DNA from 2 places in the Shewanella sp. SP1S2-4 genome. Region 1 is predicted to be linked to the other one. Evidence: riboswitches for the same ligand, from Rfam matches in the RefSeq annotation. Region 1 holds a riboswitch; the other holds the start of a gene.
What was found. Region 1 has a riboswitch for cyclic di-GMP ahead of gbpA (N-acetylglucosamine-binding protein GbpA). Riboswitches for the same ligand answer to the same signal wherever they lie in the genome.
Positions count from the first base shown of each region.

Region 2: another riboswitch for cyclic di-GMP. It lies ahead of Q4Q52_RS01305 (glycosyl hydrolase family 18 protein); the one in region 1 lies ahead of gbpA (N-acetylglucosamine-binding protein GbpA).

Region 1 covers NZ_JAUOET010000037.1:25,358-35,422, reverse strand. The annotation lists gene Q4Q52_RS20830 (aromatic amino acid transport family protein) at 1-882, opposite strand, end outside; gene gbpA (N-acetylglucosamine-binding protein GbpA) at 1,449-2,894, opposite strand; cyclic di-GMP riboswitch class I at 3,017-3,116, opposite strand; gene Q4Q52_RS20820 (TMEM165/GDT1 family protein) at 3,528-4,082, shown strand; gene katB (catalase KatB) at 4,194-5,669, opposite strand; gene Q4Q52_RS20810 (YgjV family protein) at 6,009-6,251, opposite strand; gene Q4Q52_RS20805 (PaaI family thioesterase) at 6,334-6,771, opposite strand; gene Q4Q52_RS20800 (hypothetical protein) at 6,877-7,332, opposite strand; gene exeM (extracellular exonuclease ExeM) at 7,443-10,055, opposite strand.
Region 2 covers NZ_JAUOET010000001.1:287,293-297,357, reverse strand. The annotation lists gene Q4Q52_RS01325 (methyl-accepting chemotaxis protein) at 1-1,291, opposite strand, end outside; gene Q4Q52_RS01320 (HD domain-containing phosphohydrolase) at 1,886-3,151, shown strand; gene Q4Q52_RS01315 (aminopeptidase P family protein) at 3,432-5,219, opposite strand; gene Q4Q52_RS01310 (ROK family protein) at 5,612-6,406, shown strand; cyclic di-GMP riboswitch class I at 6,710-6,798, shown strand; gene Q4Q52_RS01305 (glycosyl hydrolase family 18 protein) at 6,913-9,519, shown strand; gene Q4Q52_RS01300 (FKBP-type peptidyl-prolyl cis-trans isomerase) at 9,617-10,065, opposite strand, start outside.

The DNA.
Region 1 (10,065 bases):
GACAAAGTCATACAGGCTTAAGGTCACCCCGAGGAATGAGGTCACTAGGGCTAAATCGGCGAATAACGAAATGCATTTGCTGATCCAAGGCGTATGGGCAATTTCCTGTAATGCCGTCACTAGTGACGGTAATGAACCTTCGAAACCACTGACTTCATAGCCGCCTACTGTGCCTAAGGTCACTAACAACCAAAGCACATAACAAGCGAGTGGAATCGTCGAACCGATTAACAATACCTTGCGCAGTGAAACTGCATCGCCATCCAGATAACGCACTAAAGTGGCAATACAAACGTGGAAACCAAAAGAGGTAAACACTACGGGAATCGCCGCCATCCAACTGCTGGTCATCGACTCGGCAATCGCGCCCGTTGCCATGCTGGCAATACTGACTTCAGGCAGGAGAAATAACACCACAACCACCAGCAGTAAAATCATTAACGAAAACAGGAAGCGGGACACTTTATCGACCCAAGCCACACCGAGCGCCGCAAATCCGCCGAGCACTAGGGTAAACAACAATACGGCGACTTGATTATCGAGCACGATATCAAACATGTTCTTCGCTTTAAGCACTAATAGCGATGACCCACCGGTGAGATAAGCGGCGGTCAAAGCAAATAATAAACTTAAGAAAGAAGCGCCTTGAATTATCTGGCCTTTTTTACCCAGCAATTTACCCGTAATGACATGCAGATTATCACCCACGCCAGTGCGTAAGTTAATTTCGAGCATCAGTAATGAGGTATAGGCAGATACGCCCCAAATAACGACGAGTAACACTAACGCCGGAATAATACCTAAAGCCGCGGTAGCTAAAGGTAAGGCTAACATACCTGCGCCAATGGCCGTCCCGGCAACGATGGCGATCGAGCCTAACATTTTTGAATTCACACAATAGTCCTGTTCAATGATTAATTATTATTTTATTTGAGTAAGATTTGAACCGATAAAGCCTTGCGTCTTAAATCGAAATAAGCAACACATCACTTAAAGCAGCTTCAAAAAGCATCCAATCGGATCTCATTCCTGCAGATCAATTGGCCCCAATAGCTTTTGAATATTTCAACCCAGTAGCCATTGAGGCTAACTAAATCGGTTGCATAAAAGTGGCATGACTTTCAATTGTGATAATCCTAATAACAACATAGGTAAAATAGATAGTTTGGGACATTAACAGAGCCAAACCCAGTGGGCAAGCCAGTTGTGAACAAAGATAAGTCGCGCACTGTACGGTAACAACTTAATAGCGCTGTGATAAACGAAAACATACAAGCCAACAAAATCGCTACCTTTGTTGGAAATACGTGGGGTTCAGCATTGTGGGGGAATCGAGGTAAAACGTGTACTTTGACTGTTGCTAGCGCGCTAAATATGGGCTTAAACATATTCGCTGTGTTTAAGCCCAATCACATCATGTTGAGAATCGATTAACTCAAGATGCTAATTTACAGCTCAGTCCACGCCATAGTCCAAGAAGCGCCAAAACCTGGCTCAAATCCTGTGGCAGAAGCCGACCACTGCATGCAATAGCCGCTATAGGGGAATGGCTTACATTGATACACTTTGCCATTTTTAGGCTGTAACACTGTAGTGCCCGCAACGTAACCTTTGACTCCTTCAGGGAAGGCAAAATCCGCTTCTGGCGCTGGTGCTTGATCCTTTAAGAAAAGATCAAAGTTCTGCTGAATAACATCACCTTGTTTAGGCTCAGCTTTAACCTGCAAGTGATAATGCCCTGCTTTAGGCGCAACCACGTCTAACACTAAGCTCGCGCTGGTATTGTTAACGGTTTGACTGACAAAACCCGCAGCCGTACCATCGTGGCTAAACAAATACGCTGACACTAACATTTCAGCATTGCTGGTGACGTCAAAACGAACCTGCGCCGCGCCGTCGATAATTTGATAATCGTCAGCAAGTGAAGTGACTTCTAAGCTGTTGCCCGGTGCGGGCGCCAGATCAAATCCCACTTCAACACGCTCAATACCTGAAGTCGTCGCAGTAAAAATGTCGTTTTTGCCATACACAGGCTCAATCACACCTGATGCATTTTTTTGTCCCGCTTTTAACTGAGACTGCTGGGCATTAATCGCGCTAGCTAATAGGAAAGGCCAGTTTTGTTTATCACCTTGAGTCGCATCGCTAATGGTAATCACTGTTTGCTTAGCCGGTTGCTCACCATTGGCATCGAACACTCGAGTCATCACTTTATCGCCAGCTTTGAGATCGAGTGACGGATTGATGTCGCCCACATCGAACCATTCACCCGGTACGACGGGACCCGAATCCAAGTTCACATCGATAGCATTGTAGAAACTGTTAGTGGTATCACCCACTTCCCACACGGCTAGAATCACTTGATAACCGCTGCGACCTTCTGGCACATAACAGTCATGGGTCACTAACTTAGGCGGCTGCACCATGCCACCATCGACTACGCAGAATGGCGCTAAGTCAAAGCTCGCACGGCTTAAAGCTTGGTTTTGATTCCAATCTTGGCGAGTTAAATAATAACGCCAATTGCGGGTGACATGATTGGCAGTGAACTGCCAACTGAACTTATTCCAGCCCGCTTTGATATCCGTCTTTGACCAACGGCTGGGACTCTGTTCATCTAAAGGCGAGAAAGCACCATTACCCGCACTCGCCAGTTTGCCATCAGCAGGACCTGACTCAGGAAAACCCGATGGTCCTTCAACGCTTTGCGGTTCCCATTGCACCGCGCCACAGTTGGCATTGTTGCCGGTTTTACAGGCATAGGAACGTGACTCTGGCGCCACAACATAACCGTGTGCCTGTGCAGAAATACTCACAAATGTATTTGCCGCCATCACTGCGGCGGCCAATAAACTTAATTTAGAAACAGGGGAAAAAACAGTAGGATTTGCCACTTTAATGCACTCCATTTGCACCCATCTTTGCCAGTATTGGCTTGGGCTTAGGTATAAAAGTGGTATTTGGGCAAACAACAGCATTAAACAGCAGTCGTTTATCTTTCACAGAAATCGAATTCTGCGGCAACTCCGCTATCTTAGTTCACTAAAAAATCCATTTACAACCTTAGACCGGAAGCTTTGCGTCCTAACTTTTCAATTAGTTTGCCAAATACGGTAGGTGTCATCGAATCACTACGAGTTAATAGTATGTAATCAAGTAGAAATGACCTGGCTAAATTAGCAACAAAAGACAACGCTGTCAAAAAATTAACCCATTTATATTCATATAATTACAGAATGTTGCGCGGTATTTTTCTGACACCTGTCAAACATCTATTCGTGTCTACTGCGATAAACTGGTGCTTGAAACCGAAGTTCACTTAGGTATAATGCCCACCTCGCTTCGGGGGAGTAGCTAACTGGATTTCGAGCCATCGTCATCTAGGGTGAACATCAACATACTTGGCCACACGCCATGGTGTTCACAGCAAATCATCGATTTGCCCAGCAAGACCTGAGCACAATGACTGCACCTAGGGGTGGACGGTTTATTGTGCTTATGTCTTAACCACCCCTAAAGGATCACACTTGGAAGCCCTACTTGCCTCAACCTTTACGGTTGCTATTGCCGAAATTGGCGATAAAACTCAATTGCTTGCACTTATTCTCGCCGCAAGATTTAAACATAAAACCGCCATTATTTTAGGCATTTTTCTGTCAACGTTATTCAACCATTTTGCCGCCGCTTGGATTGGCCAATGGGCGATTAACTGGGTCAGCCCAGATCTTGCCCGCTATTTAGTTGCCGCGTCGTTCTTCGCGATTGCCCTTTGGGTGTTAATCCCAGATAAAGTCGATGCTGAAGAGAGCCGTTTCTATAAAATGGGCCCCTTCCTCGCCACCTTTATCCTGTTTTTCATCGCCGAGATGGGGGATAAAACGCAAATCGCAACGGTAGTGTTAGCCGCAAAATACGATTCATTAACTATGGTGGTTGCAGGCACAACCTTAGGCATGCTGCTTGCCAATGTACCTGTGGTGATCGCAGGCCATTTCAGCGCCGAAAAATTACCTATGTTGTGGATACACCGCGGCTGCGCCGTATTGTTCGCACTGTTAGGCGTAGCAACACTACTGTTCTAGATCATTGATCATATTAAATTAAGGCAACAAAAAGGCCAGTGATAAACATCACTGGCCTTTCTACTTACAACGGTTGTATTGAGATAAACAGTGTCGACTTAGAAACGCAGTTTATAAGCCTAATGCCGTTTTAATCCGTTGACCGTAATCCGCATCTGCTTGAGTAAAATGCGCCACCATACGTTGCTGCACATCTAAACTCGCTTGACTTAATGAACCTGAAATCGTTGCCACTAGGCGCGCTTTCTCCGCTTCAGAGAAGATGCGATACAAATTACCCGCTTGGGTATAATCGTCTTGGTTATAACGACTGTAACGCGTCGCTTCACCTTCTAAACGCAATGGTGGTTCGCTAAAGTTTACTGGCTCAACCAAAGCATCAGCAGTGCTGTTCGGGCCATAGTTTGCCGAAGCGTCGCCACCCGTTTGGCTACCATGGTAAGGGCATTGCGTGCCCGCCATCGCACCTGCACGTTGATGATGATTTGCCTTAGCGGCATGCGGGCAGTTCACTGGCAATTGGTTGTAGTTAGCACCAATGCGGTAACGCTGGGCATCGGCATAGGCAAATAAACGTGCTTGCAACATCTTGTCGGGTGAAGCGCCGACGCCAGGAACCAAATTGCTCGGTGCCAATGCCACTTGCTCAACTTCGGCAAAATAGTTTTGTGGCAGACGATTCAGTTCTAATACACCAATCTCAAGTAATGGATAGTCGCTATGCGGCCAAACCTTAGTTAAATCAAATGGATTGATATGGTAAGTATTGGCATCTGCCTCAGGCATAATCTGCACATTAACCGTCCAACGCGGGAAGTTACCATCAGTAATCGCCACCACCATATCGCGCTGGGATGAATCGGGATCGATCCCTTTTAATTTATCAGCCTGTTCATTGGTTAAGTTGACCACACCTTGCTGGGATTTAAAGTGGAACTTCACCCAGAAACGCTCGCCCTTGGCATTCCACAGCGAGAAAGTATGTGAACCATAACCGTGCATTTGACGGTAGTTGGCTGGAATACCGCGATCCGACATCAAAATGGTCACTTGATGCATGGCTTCAGGATTCAATGACCAAAAGTCCCACATAGCCTGCGGATCTTTTAAGTTTGTCTTAGGATTACGCTTTTGCGTATGGATAAAGTCTGGAAACTTAATCCCATCTCGTAAGAAAAAGGTCGGCGTGTTGTTACCCACGATATCGTGATTACCACGGGCAGTATAAAAACGTAAACCAAAACCGCGTGGATCGCGCTCAGCATCGGCAGAACCCATTTCGCCACCGACGGTTGAGAAACGAATAAAGGTTTCGGTTTGCTTACCAACGCCATTGAAATGGTCGGCAATAGTGTAATCGCTTAAATCTTTAGTGAGGGTAAATGTGCCGTAAACGCCAGTACCTTTGGCATGCACGATACGCTCAGGGATACGCTCACGGTTGAAATGGGCTAACTTTTCAATTAAATGCCAATCCTGTAATAGCAAAGGACCGCGTTCACCCGCCGACAGTGAGTTTTGATCGTCGGCCACTGGGGCGCCGTTTTGGCTCGTTAAGTACTGACTTGTTTGATGTTGTTGACTCATGCCCTGCTCCTTAGTCTTGATTGCTGGTTAACCAGGTTTCAATTAAATCGTAAATGGTGGCCATGGTTTATCTCCTTGGCTGGCGACGTGTTGTCGATGGAGCAAGAATAGAGAATCGCCAACAAAGAATAAAACGATTAAACTAGATTCGTGCAATCTATAAAAAAGATTAAAAGAAAAATATCAAAGTCGATAAACGATTGCGCGGACTCACAGCCAATGGTCCGCTCACATCACTAAGGTGTGGCTGAAAAACCAAATGGCTGCTCGCAGGGATGAAGCAGATTACTGTAAAGCTGAGTGCGGTACAAAAAAGCAGAGAAAGATAATGCGCTGCCATTAACTGGCGGGTGAGCCGGCTTCGCGGTAAAGCTTAACCAGATAATAAGTGTCTATCAGTACGATAAAAAAGTTAACTAAGGCAACAGGATAAGCCCCAATTGCCACGCCGTAGGCCACAAATAATGCCGCACCGATAAGATTCCACCAGCGCAGTTTTTTGATGTTTGACATCATCAGTGATATTGCAACGACCACAGACGCTAAATAACCAACCCATTCCCAAATTGTCGCGTTATCCATATCCAATCCCTATTCATATATTATTTAAATCAAACGATTGATACGCCATTCACACCACAGGTAATAAGCTGGCTCATTGCATTTAGCGTTTAACGACAGCCGCCGTCATCCGTGAAATACAGGTCAGTTCACCGGCGCTGTTATGGATTAACACTTCCCATACAGAGCTGCGTTTTCCTAAATGAATAGGCTTAGCCGTAGCGGTTAATAGCCCATTACGGGAAGCCCGTAAGTGGTTAGCGTTAATTTCTTGACCGACACAATAGTACTGCTCAAAATCCACCGCAAAATTTGCCGCATAACTGGCAACGGTTTCAGCAAGCGCAACATTCGCGCCGCCATGGACTATCCCCAAAGGGTTATGCACCGCAGGGCTCGCTGGCATAGTGGCCTTCATGTAATCGTCGCCAATTTCACTGATCTCAATCCCTAAGGTCTGCATCAAGGTGCCTTTACCGCCCATACCGGCATCTAAACGCGCGCAATCCTCTAACGTGACAGCTCTAAACCAAATACTCATTGCAACTTCCTAGTCAATAAAACCAATCAGCAGTTTACTGCGAAGTGGATGAAGTTCAACTAGTTTGCGCTAAGCCAGTCCCGTCAATCTCGGCAAAAATAAGACTCAAACTAACCATTGTTTAGTAACACTCAGCCGACTAAACCAGACGAGAAACAATCCCCAGAACACCACCACACTCGGCATGATTAATGCGTCAGCTCCTAGCACCACAGCCGCTTGTTGAATGCAAAACACATAGCTCATTTGCAACAAAACCGCGATAAGTGAGGCAACCAGCACTTTATAGGCAAGGGATTTTCGCAATAACAACAATAGGCAGCCCAGAACGCCCGACACCACAGCAAAGCCAAATACCGCATCAACTAAAGCCGGCGTGGTCTCATAGAGTTTGATTTGATCTGGGCTCATTTGCGCCAAGGCATCCGGCGTCATGGTCATTTGGATCACAAAGGCCATCAGCCCCATGATATTCCACAATAAACTGAGCGTTGCGACAAAGTAAAACCACAGTGGCGCCTTCGCTTTAATGGTTTTCAGCGGATTTGAGACTGTATCCATACTCACTCCTAATAAAAACTGAAAAAAACAACTAAAAAAGGGATGGCGAACCATCCCTTCGTTTCAGTCTAGCTCACAAATAACACTTGTGAGTTCACCCGTTACACAGGTTAACGGCGACGACGTTGTAAACCAAACAAAGACATCAGTGCTAAACCTAAATAACCCAAAGCACCGCCATCATCTTTAGGCGTAGGCTCAGGTTTTGGTGGCACAACTGGCGCAGGGTAGCTTAAGGCAACGATCACAGGATCGTGGTCCGATGCAGAGAACGCATTTTCAGATTTAGCCAGATCACCAGAGAACTTCTTACCGTATTCAAACAGGTTAGATTCCACTGAGTTGATGTGCCAGTCTTCAATATCCACTAAACGTTTAGCTAAGCTAGCATTGGCTAAGGCATGGTCTAAGTTGCCTAGCTCGCCGTTATAGCTATAAGAGAAAGTGCCTGCACCGTGGGCTTTTGTGTTCAAGTTGATCAGGCCATAACCTTTTTCAATCTTGCTGCCTTGGCGTTCAAATACTTTGCCATCGAGCGTCGTCCACGAAGCGGTCATGATGTCACGATCTGACTTGCTCGCATCAAAGTCAGTCAGTACGCGGATAGGATCTTCCATGCCGTAGGCATTCATATCACCGATGATCAGTAAGTCGCCCTTCACGTCTTTTAGCGTTTCACCCAAGACTTTGGCGGCAGATACGCGGAAAGCATTACACTTGCCCTGTTGATCGGCAGGATCAACTGACTCTTCGAAGTTAGCCCAATCTTCTAAACAGCCTGAGCCTTTAGATTTCAAATGGTTAACGACTACGGTCAGCGACTCATCATGGATTTTAAAGGTTTGCGCTAAGCTGTGACGTTGGTAAGCATCGTTACCTGGATTTGTCTCAGTTTTGCCATCTTTAGTACGAGTCACGCTGCCAGCACTGGCATGTTGCTCAGGAGTATCGATAGCTTGAGCAGCACCTGCTAAGGTCACTTTGCCGCCACGGTATAACATGCCCACAGTGATAGCATCCGTGCCAAAGTACTTGCCGTCATACTTGTCAGCGTCGGTGATTTCAACAAAGCTATAAGCGTTTTCAGGCGTTTGCTTCTCGTTCAGTGCATCGACTAAGTTTTTAATCGCACTCTTCTCACCAAAACCGTTGTTGGCAATTTCCATCAGACCGACGATATCGGCGTTCATGGCAGTAATAGCGCTAACTATTTTAGTACGTTGTAGCACCATTTCTTCAAGCGTTAGGGCGCCACGGTTACTACCTGATGGATTGGTATCACCACCATCAACATCGTTAAAGAAGTTCAACACGTTAAAGCTAGCCACGCGCAGATCGCCCTTAGTGGCGACGCTTGGGGCTTCGGTTCTGTCATCACCACGGATAAAATCACCCGCTGTAATAGTGTTAGTTGCCACTAAACGATAAGCGCCGTAGCTGTAACCAATCACACCTTGCAGGTTAGTCAGTTGGTCGCCCACACGGATATAGCCCGTTTCCACATTGAAATCAGGGAAGTATGGAATTACACCGTCGGCAGGTTTGTAATCAGATTCGATAAAGAGTTGGTTTTCCAGGTTAGATTTAACTAACGCAGTCGCTTCAGCAGAAAGCGCGGGATAAAGCTGTGTCGACTTCATTAGCGGTTCTTTATAAGACACTAACATGTTGTTGCGACGGCCAGCGTAATCATAGCTGAAGGTACGGCTGATCTTAAGATCGCTGCCCGCATCTAAGACCACATTCATGCCTTCATAACGCTCTAATGCTTGCGCTAAGGTTTCGCCATCGGCGACATAGAAAGGCGCGGCAACTGGGACTTCACCCTTAGCGCCAACTTCAAATTTCTTATCGGCTTTAATATCGATTTGAGTTAAGCCAAAGTATTCTTTCACTTTACCCTGCACACACACTTCAACCCCAGGTTGAATTGCTTCAGGCGCCGCTTCACCTAAGAATACAAACACACCATCAGAGGTATACGGTGAGTTATCACCTTTCACTTCTTGCAGATAAAAACCTTTAAACAAGCTTTCGCCACGGGCAGTCACAACACCGCGCACTGTCACTTCGCTTTCAGACTCAAATGCACCTTCTGGTACAAATGGGCTAGACTCGCCCGCACCTTGTACTTGATAAATCGGCACTATTTTAGCGCCGCTGCAGCTAAAGAGCGGCACTTCTGGCTCAGCTGGAGCTTCTAGATAACCTAAACCTGAGAAGGTATCTTTAGGTAATTGTTCCCACTGGGCGGCATTAAATACCGTATTCGCCACTAACGCATCTAATTTACGTTTTAAGGTAACGTCTAATCCCCAACCCGCAGGAGTAGGCACATCGCCAATAATATCGACAACCGCATCATCTTTAACGAGTGCGACCGCATCACCACCATTAAAACTTAAACTGCCAGAGTAACTGTCAACACCTTGGTCAAGCGTGATCACAGCGCTAGAATTTAAAATCACTTTAGTCGTTTTAGGCGCAATGGATTGGCCATCTAATGCCACCATATCTGACGCAACAGTTGCACCATCTTTATAACGAACCAGTTTATAACCCGCGAGATCAATTGCCGTATCGCCGCCGTTATAGAGTTCAATCGCTTTATTGTTTGAGCTACCTTCAACATATTCGGTAATCATCACATCTGCGCTTGCCATCATAGGCAAAGCTGCTGCGACAGCTAAAGAAATCGCCGTTAACTTATTAACATTATCCATATCATCAACC
Region 2 (10,065 bases), on a different contig from region 1:
GGCTTTGTTCCATTTCTTTGGCCCATGCGTTGAGCATAGAGAACATCTTATCGACACTCTTTGAAATACTGTTGGTCGACAGTTGGGTTCGACTCGACAGCGCGCGCACTTCATCGGCGACCACGGCAAACCCACGGCCTTGTTCACCTGCACGGGCAGCTTCAATGGCCGCATTGAGGGCGAGAAGATTAGTTTGCTCGGCGATGGAGTCAATTTCGCCCATCGCATTAGCAACTTGCTCGGCTTCTTTATTCAATTGATGGGCATTGTTAGCTGCATCGGCAACAGACTTGGCCAGTTGTTCCACTTTTTGAGTGTTGGCCTTCATATTGGCGCTACTTTTAAGGCAAAGATCGTAGGCGGTATTGATGCTGGTGGATGTGAGATGGGTATTCTGCGCGACTTCAGTGATGGTTGAACTCATTTCTTCCATCGCACTAGAGAGCTGTTCTAGCTGACTTTTCTCTTGATCTAGGCTGACATAGGTTTGCTCGGTCGCGACCACTAATTGATCGGCAATCGCATGCAATTGATTGGCTTGATCTTGTGTGCGCCCCAGTACGCCACTCATTTTGGCCTGCAGCATGATGAGCTGGAAATCGAGGATAGAAGACGTATCGGCACCCGAGTAGATGTAGCGACTGATAGAGTCGTATTTAGTTTGCATTTCAATCAGTTTAGCGGGAATGCGAAAGGCCTCATCGTAGAATATAGCCAAGTTTAAACTCATCAAAACCGCCCCCGCGATAATCACGCCCCAGCCCCAAAAGTAGCCCGCGATCAGTAAGCCGGTCGAGGCGACAACCGCCGAGAGGATACGTTTCTGCATTAAGCTTAAGGGCTTAGAAATGGATTTATCCAGTTTAAGTCTTTGGTATATCTCATTTGCTTTGCTGACGTAGGCGGCTTGAGGCTGAATACGCACCGACTGATAACCAACGATAGTGCCGTTTTCAAATAATGGTGAGACAAAGGCATCGACCCAATAGAAGCCACCATTCTTACAGCGGTTCTTCACTATGCCGCGCCAAGATTGGCCCGACTTAAGCTTTTCCCACATTTCTTTAAAGGCGGCGCTCGGCATATCGGGATGGCGAACCATATTGTGGGCACTGCCAATTAACTCTTGGGCGCTATAGCCAGAGACTTCAGCAAAACGGGCATTAACGTAAGTAATGATACCGCGAGTGTCGGTGGTGGAAATGAGTTCATCTTGTGGTGTTAAGCGGATTTCTTGATCTGATCTCTGTGCATTCAGTGTTCTGTGGGCAGACGCGTTACTCTGGCTCATTTAGTGTGTCCATTCAGGGCCGATATGGTTTATTGGGGTTCAGGGGCGCGGTGTTAGGCGCTAATTTTCTTGCGCTTACTCTCATTGGGGTAAGCTTGTTATGTGACAAGACTATCATTTTTGTATGGGTATAGGAGAGCGGTTTTTGATGGTTTACCCATAAAAATCAATCGTTCGTTGTATTTGTAAGCTATTGCAAAATATAAAAATTTTAAGTAGTGCAAATATGGAATTAAACGAGCGTTTATCCTGCTAAAACGCAAATTTCAGTATTTTGTATAGGGTTATTGTTTTAACAGATATTGAGTAGAAAGTAGGCATCATATTATTTGCAAAATCTGTGCGGTGGCATTGGCCTAATGTCCTTGATTCGTTTGCCATATCGCGGCATTCATTCGGACGGTTTATTTGTCATAGTCTATTCTTTAATGGGCAATAAACTATGGCTTGCTGGATGTGTGATTTATCTGGCTTTGCCTCAGTTTTGTCATCTTATTCGCACCCTTTAGTTTATTAACTCAGGTTCATTAGCTTAGGTTCATAAGATCAGCTTCATTAGCTCATAGCGGGAATGCAACATAAGAGGATTTTCCCATGGCGATATCACTTAGACGTGGCGTAGCGAAATTGGCTACCGCGTCCTTGGGGACAGCAGCGGCACTGCCCCATTGGCGACGTTTGATTTTTGAACGTCTATTTGGCTTCCTTGCGCTTCTCTGCGTGCCCGTATATATCACCAGCGTGTATTTATGTGTCATCGCCGATCTTTGGTCTATGGTGGTATTCGATACGCTGGCTTATTTGTTTTTATTGGTTTTACTGTATTTTCCTAAGCTTGCTGATAGCACGCGTTTTGGCGGTGGTTGTTTGTTAGCGTTTGCTATCGGCGTTGGTTTTTTGATTGCGATTGGTCCATCGGGTGCGGGGTTCTTCTGGTTATTTATCTTTGCGCCATTAGTTGGCATTTTCTTAGGAAGTCGCGCGAGCTTATATGCCCAATATTTAAATGGGCTGAGTCTGGTACTGATTGGGCTTGCCTATCACTTTGGCTGGTTAAACTGGCCTGATATTCACGGTTACAGTTTGGGTATTTGGGCCGTTGTCGTGGTCAATTTTATTGTAACCAATGCCATGTTGACCCTAACCATCACTTACTTATTAGGTAAGTTGGCGGATTCACTCGATTCAACCTTAGCCTCGCGCCAAGCGACTGTATTAGGGTTGGCCAAACTTGCTGAATACAGAGATAACGAGACGGGTGCGCACTTACTACGTATGCGGCAGTATTCGAAAATGCTCGCGGCGCAGCGGTTGCAGGCCGACAATCCACCTGCTGAATTAAACGATGATTTTATTCAAGATATTAGTCTATCGGCCATTTTGCACGACATAGGTAAAGTCGGTATTGCCGATGCGATTCTACTCAAACCGGGTAAATTAACCCCGCAGGAGTTTGAGCAGATCAAAGCTCACCCTGTGATTGGTGGGCAAGTGCTACGCAGTTTGTTGGAATATGCGCCCCAATGTACGTTTATTCGGATGGGCCAAGATATCGCGTCGGGTCACCATGAAAAGTGGGATGGTAGTGGTTACCCCTTAGGGTTGAAAGGTGAGGATATTCCGCTTTCGGCACGCATAGTTGCCTTAGTGGATGTCTATGATGCGCTGACTTCGCCGCGATGTTATAAGCGACCCTTTAGCCACCAAGAGGCTATCGACCTAATTATTGAAGGTAAAGGTAAGCATTTCGATCCTGAGTTAGTCGATTGTTTTATGGTAATTCATCAGGAGTTTGAAGTGTTATCTAAGGCATCGCTGGATGATGCTTATCAGCCTATGGCGCAGCCTACTATGGTCTAGCGGCTCAAGTTTACAATCGTGTTTTGAAATTGAAAATGTGTTTTGAAACCATGTTTCGAAACTATGAGCTGAAAGCATGCTATTGAAATACGACTAGGCCTTGAAAATACAGAAGCAGTGCTAAAAAAACGCCCAAGGCTCATAGCCTTGGGCGTTTTATTTTGTAGCATATAACGGATGTAGAAGATGATTTAAATGACGACTTAAATCGCTACTTATCCGCAGGAGTGCTAAATCGCTCTAAATCGCTCTAAATCGCTCTAAATCGCTCTAAATCGCTCTAAATCGCTTTAGTCACTTGCGTTAACCACGCGAGTTCATCACCGGACATCTGCGGCGAAAGTGTATTAAACACTTGCTGATGGTAAGCATTGAACCAGTCAATTTCGCTTTGTGTTAGCAAGCTCTTATCGATTAGGCGGGCATCCATAGGGATCATAGTCAGTGCATCGAACTCATACATCTCGCGCTCTGCGCCTTTCAGTGCTTCACAGTGTTGCACTACGACTAAGTTTTCTAAGCGAATGCCAAAACTCTCAGTGCGGTAGTAACCCGGCTCGTTGGAAAGCACCATGCCGGGCATCAGTGCGATACCGTTGACATTTTTACCTATGCGCTGTGGGCCCTCGTGCACACTTAAAAAGTGACCCACACCATGGCCTGTGCCGTGGTCGTAATCAAAGCCATGTTGCCATAAATATTGGCGGGCGAATGCATCGAGTTGCTGGCCTGAAGTGCCTTTAGGGAAGCGAGCTTGGTCCAGCGCGATATGGCCTTTTAGCACCAGCGTGACCATTTTTTTATGTTCATCAGTGACTTTACCAATCGCAATAGTACGGGTCACATCTGTGGTGCCATCGATATATTGCGCGCCAGAATCCACTAAGTAGATGCTATCCATCGTCATCATCGCTGGTGTGCCATTGTTGTGATTGTAATGGCACATGGCGGCATTGGGGCCCGCTGCAGAAATAGTGTCGAAACTTGGCTCGCGATAGCGCTCATCTTGCAGGCGGAAGCTTTCTAACTTATCGGCAAGTGTGGCTTCATCGTGCATACGCTTGGCGGCGACTTCGGCATCTAACCATGCAAGGAAGCGGCTCACAGCAACGCCATCACGAATGTGACAAGCGCGCATTCCGGCAAGTTCTGAGGGATTTTTCTGCGCTTTAGGCAAAGAAACCGGATCAATGCCAGCAATCAATTTAGCCCCCGCTTCACGGGCGAGGTTTTGTGCCCAAGCGTTAGCTGAGTTTGGATCGGCAAGCAGTTTAACGCCTGATAAACTCGCCAGCGTATCGGCGAGGGACGCTTCACTTTTAAAGCTAACGCCTGCACCGACATGCTCCTCAATGCCCTCTGGAAGTTTGCTTAAATCGGTAAACAGCTGCATATCGCCATTAGCGTGGAGTAGGGCACTGCCGAGCACAACGGGCAGACGCGGCACATCGTTACCGCGAATATTTAACAACCAGCAGAAAGAATCTAAGGCGGCGATCAACGCGACATCAGCACCGGCTTTTTTCACTAAGGCGCCAATTTCAGTACGTTTTTGCAGACTGGTTTTACCGGCACTCTCGTTACTGAATAACGTGATTGGCGCACTCGAGGGTGCGGGGCGATCCTGCCAATGTAAATCGATAGGGTTTTGCTCAACCGCCACTAATTCGATTTGGGCTTTGTTTAAGGTCGCTTTGGCATTTTCAAACCAAGCTAAAGTATGCAAGCGTGCATCGAAGCCAACGCGTGACCCCGCTGGTAGCGTGTCACATAACCATTCAATTTGTGGCGTGTCTGTCAGGCTTTCGTAGCTGAAAAGTGCAGCATCCACTTGCAGACGAACTTGCACCGTATAACGGCCGTCGGTAAATATTGCTGCTTTATCTTTCAATACGATAGCCATGCCTGCCGAACCGGTAAAGTGGGTTGCCCAGTACAAACGTTCGTTGTGTTCTGGCACATATTCGCCCAGATACTCGTCGGCGCGGGGAATGATAAAAGCATCGAGATTGGCAGAAGATAATTCGCTGCGAATAGCGTCGAGGCGGCTGGCGATAGAATGTGACATATGGGCTCCAAGTGAGACTGGCACGCTGTGCAAGTCGGTAGGCAAAGCTTGCCTAAGGATAAGTAGGTCTATGTTGATTTGAGTTCTAACCAGCTCGGATTATCGCAAGCCTAACGCGCGAGATGCAAGGGGAGCGAATAAAGGATTTTGTATACAATCGTGAATTTGTGCTGACTGCGATGGGCAAGCTAAGCTTTTAAATCCTTAATTTATTTGTGTGACTCTTAGCATAAAACCTGAGTAAAACAAAATGTCAGTCATGTTTTTTTAGACTTGTTCCTTACAAATTAGCTACTTAAGTTTTATTCAATCGCTAACATTTGGACCCTATGCTAACATTTGCCATCTCCGCTCGGGGTCAGAGTGGGGCGCATGTATCAGTGGAGTAAGCGATGCAAATACTAACAATAGATGTGGGCGGTACGACAGCCCTGTTCGAACTTCAGCTCGCGGGACATACAGAACAATATAAAATTCCCACAGGCGAAGGTTTTAAAATTGAAGAGTTAAATAATCAAATCGCTGCGCTCGAACGCGATTACGATTTACAAGATTATCAATTAGCGATTGGCGTACCAGGACTGGTACAAAATAATCGTTTGGTTGCCTGTAAATCATTACCCGGGCTCAATGGCTTGAGCTTCGATACAGTGAAAACCCAAGGTGAGCTTAAGTTTATCTGCAACGATATGGATGCGGGTATGCAAGCCACGTGCGATGCCAAATATGCCTGTGAGTTGTTGGTCATGTGCGGTACAGGGATAGGGATGTCGATTGCGTTTAATGGGCAAGCCTTTACCGGTGCGACGGGGGTTGCAGGCGAGTTGGGGCATTGCCGCGTGATGACAGAATCAGGTGAATTTAGCTTAGAGCAACTCGCCAGTGGCGATTCTGTGCGCAGCCGTAAAATCACCACTCAGGATGATTTATACCGTGCGGGCAGTTACCTTGGTATGGGGTTGGCGTGGACCGTTAATTTATTTAATCCCAATCGAATTTGGCTCGCAGGCAACATGATGAACAATGCCCCTTACTACAAAGGTTGCCTCGAAAGTTTAAAACAAATGGCATTAAGCGCGCCCTTAGCTGAGATGAAAATCAACCGTGTCGATGATATGGAAACCTTAGTGTGCCGAGGTTTGTCTGTGATGCTCGCAAGGGATTATCCCCGCGCACAAGGATCATAGATGCTGTTTGCTTATGATTTTGAGTTATTAGAGTTCAGCGGCTCAGTGCTACTGGTTTAAGCAGTATTAGCAGCATAAATAGTGAAATTGAGAACAGGACAGATGATGCCTTTGGCTTATCGTGTCCTGTTTTTTTATGGCTAAAATAGTCAGCAAATCATTAATTATCAAAGTAAATATTAGAAATAGTTGAACTGTATTTAATTGCTTTCTTATCAGACCACTACCTTAGTTGATAATATTTTGTTGCATTTTTATTGCGCTTACGTCTATGCTGATTATCGCAATGACAACGTTGTCATCGCGTGTAAAAGGCAAACCAGTTGAAAAACTGGGACGCAAAGCCTCCGGTCTAAGGGTTCGTCTGTACCTATGATAGCGGGGATACCACAGGTTTTTCTTCGTGCAATTGTCTGTCGTGTTGCATGGTCTTAAGAGAGTGTTGTTTCCTGTCTACGCTTTGTTTGCCTTATTGATTCATATAAAAAATTCAATAGGGATATCTCATGTTCAAGACTCAAATTTCAACATCAGCCTTGCTGGTGGCATCGGCGCTGGCATCTACCGTGAGTGCCAGTGCATTTGCCGCAGCGCCCGGCAAACCGACTATAGGTTGGGGTGAAACCAAGTTCGCTATTATCGAAGTTAATCAAGCTGCTACGGCTTACAATCAGTTGGTAACCATTAAAGATGCCGCCGACGTGTCCGTCAGCTGGAACCTTTGGAGTGGCGATGTGGGCAATAAAGCCCAAGTGCTGCTCAACGGTAATGTCGCTTGGGAGGGCCCCACGGGCGCTTCGGGCACCGCTAACTTTAAGGTGAACAAAGGCGGCCGTTATCAGATGCAAGTGCAACTGTGTAACAGCGATGGTTGTACGGCGAGCGATGCCAAAGAAATCCTCGTGGCCGATACCGATGGCAGCCATTTAGTGCCACTCAATGCTCCGCTTAAAGAAAACAATCGTCCATACGTTAACAAGTCGGGCAAAGTGGTCGGCAGTTACTTTGTAGAATGGGGTGTGTACGGCCGTAAGTTCCCAGTCGATAAGATCCCAGCACAGAACTTAACTCATATTTTATATGGCTTTACCCCTATTTGTGGTGGTGATGGCATCAACGATAGTTTGAAAGAAATCGACGGCAGTTTCCAAGCGCTGCAACGTGCCTGTAGTGGCCGTGAAGATTTTAAAGTCGCTATCCACGATCCTTGGGCGGCGGTCCAAATGCCACAGGCGGGCGTGAGTGACTACTCCGATCCCTACAAAGGTAACTTCGGCCAATTGATGGCGCTCAAGCAAGCCCACCCCGATCTAAAGATTTTGCCTTCGGTTGGTGGCTGGACGTTATCTGATCCCTTCTTCTACTTTGGCGATAAAAGTAAGCGCGATACCTTTGTCGCATCGGTGAAGGAATTCCTGCAAACGTGGAAGTTCTTTGACGGCGTTGACATTGACTGGGAATATCCAGGTGGTGGCGGTGCGAATCCAAACTTAGGTAATGCCAATGACGGTGAAACCTATGTGACTCTGATGCGTGAACTGCGCGCCATGCTCGACGAGTTAAGTGCTGAGACGGGTCGTACCTATGAACTGACTTCCGCAATTGGTATCGATGCTCAAAAAATGGCAAAGGTCGATTATCAGGCCGCTCAGCAGTACATGGATTACATCTTCTTAATGAGTTACGACTTCAATGGCGGTTGGACGAACACTGAACTCGGTCATCAAACCAATCTTTATGAGGCGAGTTGGGATCCTGATACCCGCTATACCACAGACAAGGGTATTAAAGCTCTGTTAGCTCAAGGTGTTACTCCAGGAAAAATTGTGGTTGGTGCCGCTATGTACGGCCGCGGCTGGACAGGCGTGAATGGCTACACGGGCAATAACCCATTCACAGGGACAGCGACGGGCAAAGTGAAAGGCACATGGGAAGATGGCGTGGTGGATTATCGCCAGATAGTGAACGAGTACATGGGGAGCGGTTGGACTTACAGCTATGATGAAACGGCCGAGGCGCCATCTCTGTTCAAGGCATCTACGGGTGATTTAATCACTTTCGATGATGCTCGTTCCGTTAAAGCTAAGGGCCAATATGTGCTTGCCAATCAGCTAGGTGGTTTATTTGCGTGGGAAATTGATGCCGATAACGGCGATATTCTAAATGCGATGCACGAAGGTTTAGGTCATGGCGAAGGAACTACGCCACCGGTGAATAAAGCGCCGATTGCCAATGCGGGTGCGGATGTGAATGTCACAGGTCCCGCCGATGTGGTGCTAAATGGTAGCGGATCGCGCGATCCTGAAAATGAGGCACTGACGTATCTTTGGACTCAAGTGTCTGGCCCAACGATTGCCATCGCAAACGCCGATATGGCGAATGCGGCAATTCAATTGGCTGCAACGCAAACTGATGTTGCCTATAGTTTTAGTCTTAAAGTCACTGATCCAGAAGGGTTATCTGCCACAGATTCAGTGACAGTGACCAATAAGGCGGATACTCCGAACCAAGCTCCCGTGGTGAGTGTAGCTGCCACTGCAACAGTGGAAGCGGGTAAAACTGTTAGCATAGTGGCGAGTGCCTCTGATGCCGACGGTGATGCCTTAACTTACGCTTGGACTGTGCCCGCTGGCGTGTCGGCAACCGGACAAAATAGTGCCACCTTAGTGGTCACTGGGCCTAATGTCACCGAAGCGACCAGCTATGGTTTGAGCGTGCTGGTTTCTGATGGTGCCTTAGATGCGAGCGCATCGACGAATCTGACAGTGACGCCAAAAGTGATCGGTGGTGGTTGTGATGCAACCGATCCTAATGCCGGTAACTATCCTGCTTGGCAAACCAGTGTGGTGTACAACACGGGCGATACTGTGAGCCACAGTCAGTTGGTATGGAAAGCGAAGTACTGGACTCAGGGCAATACGCCAGCTCGCACCGCTGATCAATGGCAGTTACTCAGCCAAGTTGATCTCGGTTGGGATGCGAGTGTGGTGTATAACGGCGGTCAAACCACCAGCTATAACGGTCGTGTGTGGAAGGCGAGTTACTGGACTAAAGGTGATGTACCAGGCGTTGCGGCGGTATGGGTTGATATTGGCGCAGCAAGCTGTCCTTAATCATCCAACATACTAATATTATTTGAGTTATTGAGACAAAAAGCCCTGCGATAATGCAGGGCTTTTTATGACGCGATTAGGCTCATTGAAGACAGATTTAATCAATCTTAAGCAGTTCTACATCAAAAATGAGCACTGAACCACCACCAATTTTGCCCGTGCTGCGATTGCCGTAGGCGAGTTCACTTGGGATAAAGAAACGCACTTTATCGCCAACGACCATAAGTTGCACGCCCTCGGTCCAACCTTTAATTACGCGGTTAAGCGGAAATGCGATGGGCTCACCGCGATCAACCGAACTATCGAACACAGTACCGTCGATCAAAGTGCCATGATAATGCACTGTTACCGTATCGCTGGCTTTAGGGTGAACAGTGCCATCGCCTTGAGTTAACACTTGATATTGCAAACCCGAAGCTGTGGTGATAACACCTTCTTTAGTTTTGTTTTGCGCTAAAAATTCATTGCCTAAACGGATATTCTCTTGGGCGGCTTTTTGGCCGTTCATTGAGGTAAAGAAGTAAAAAATCACCCCAGCAATCACAG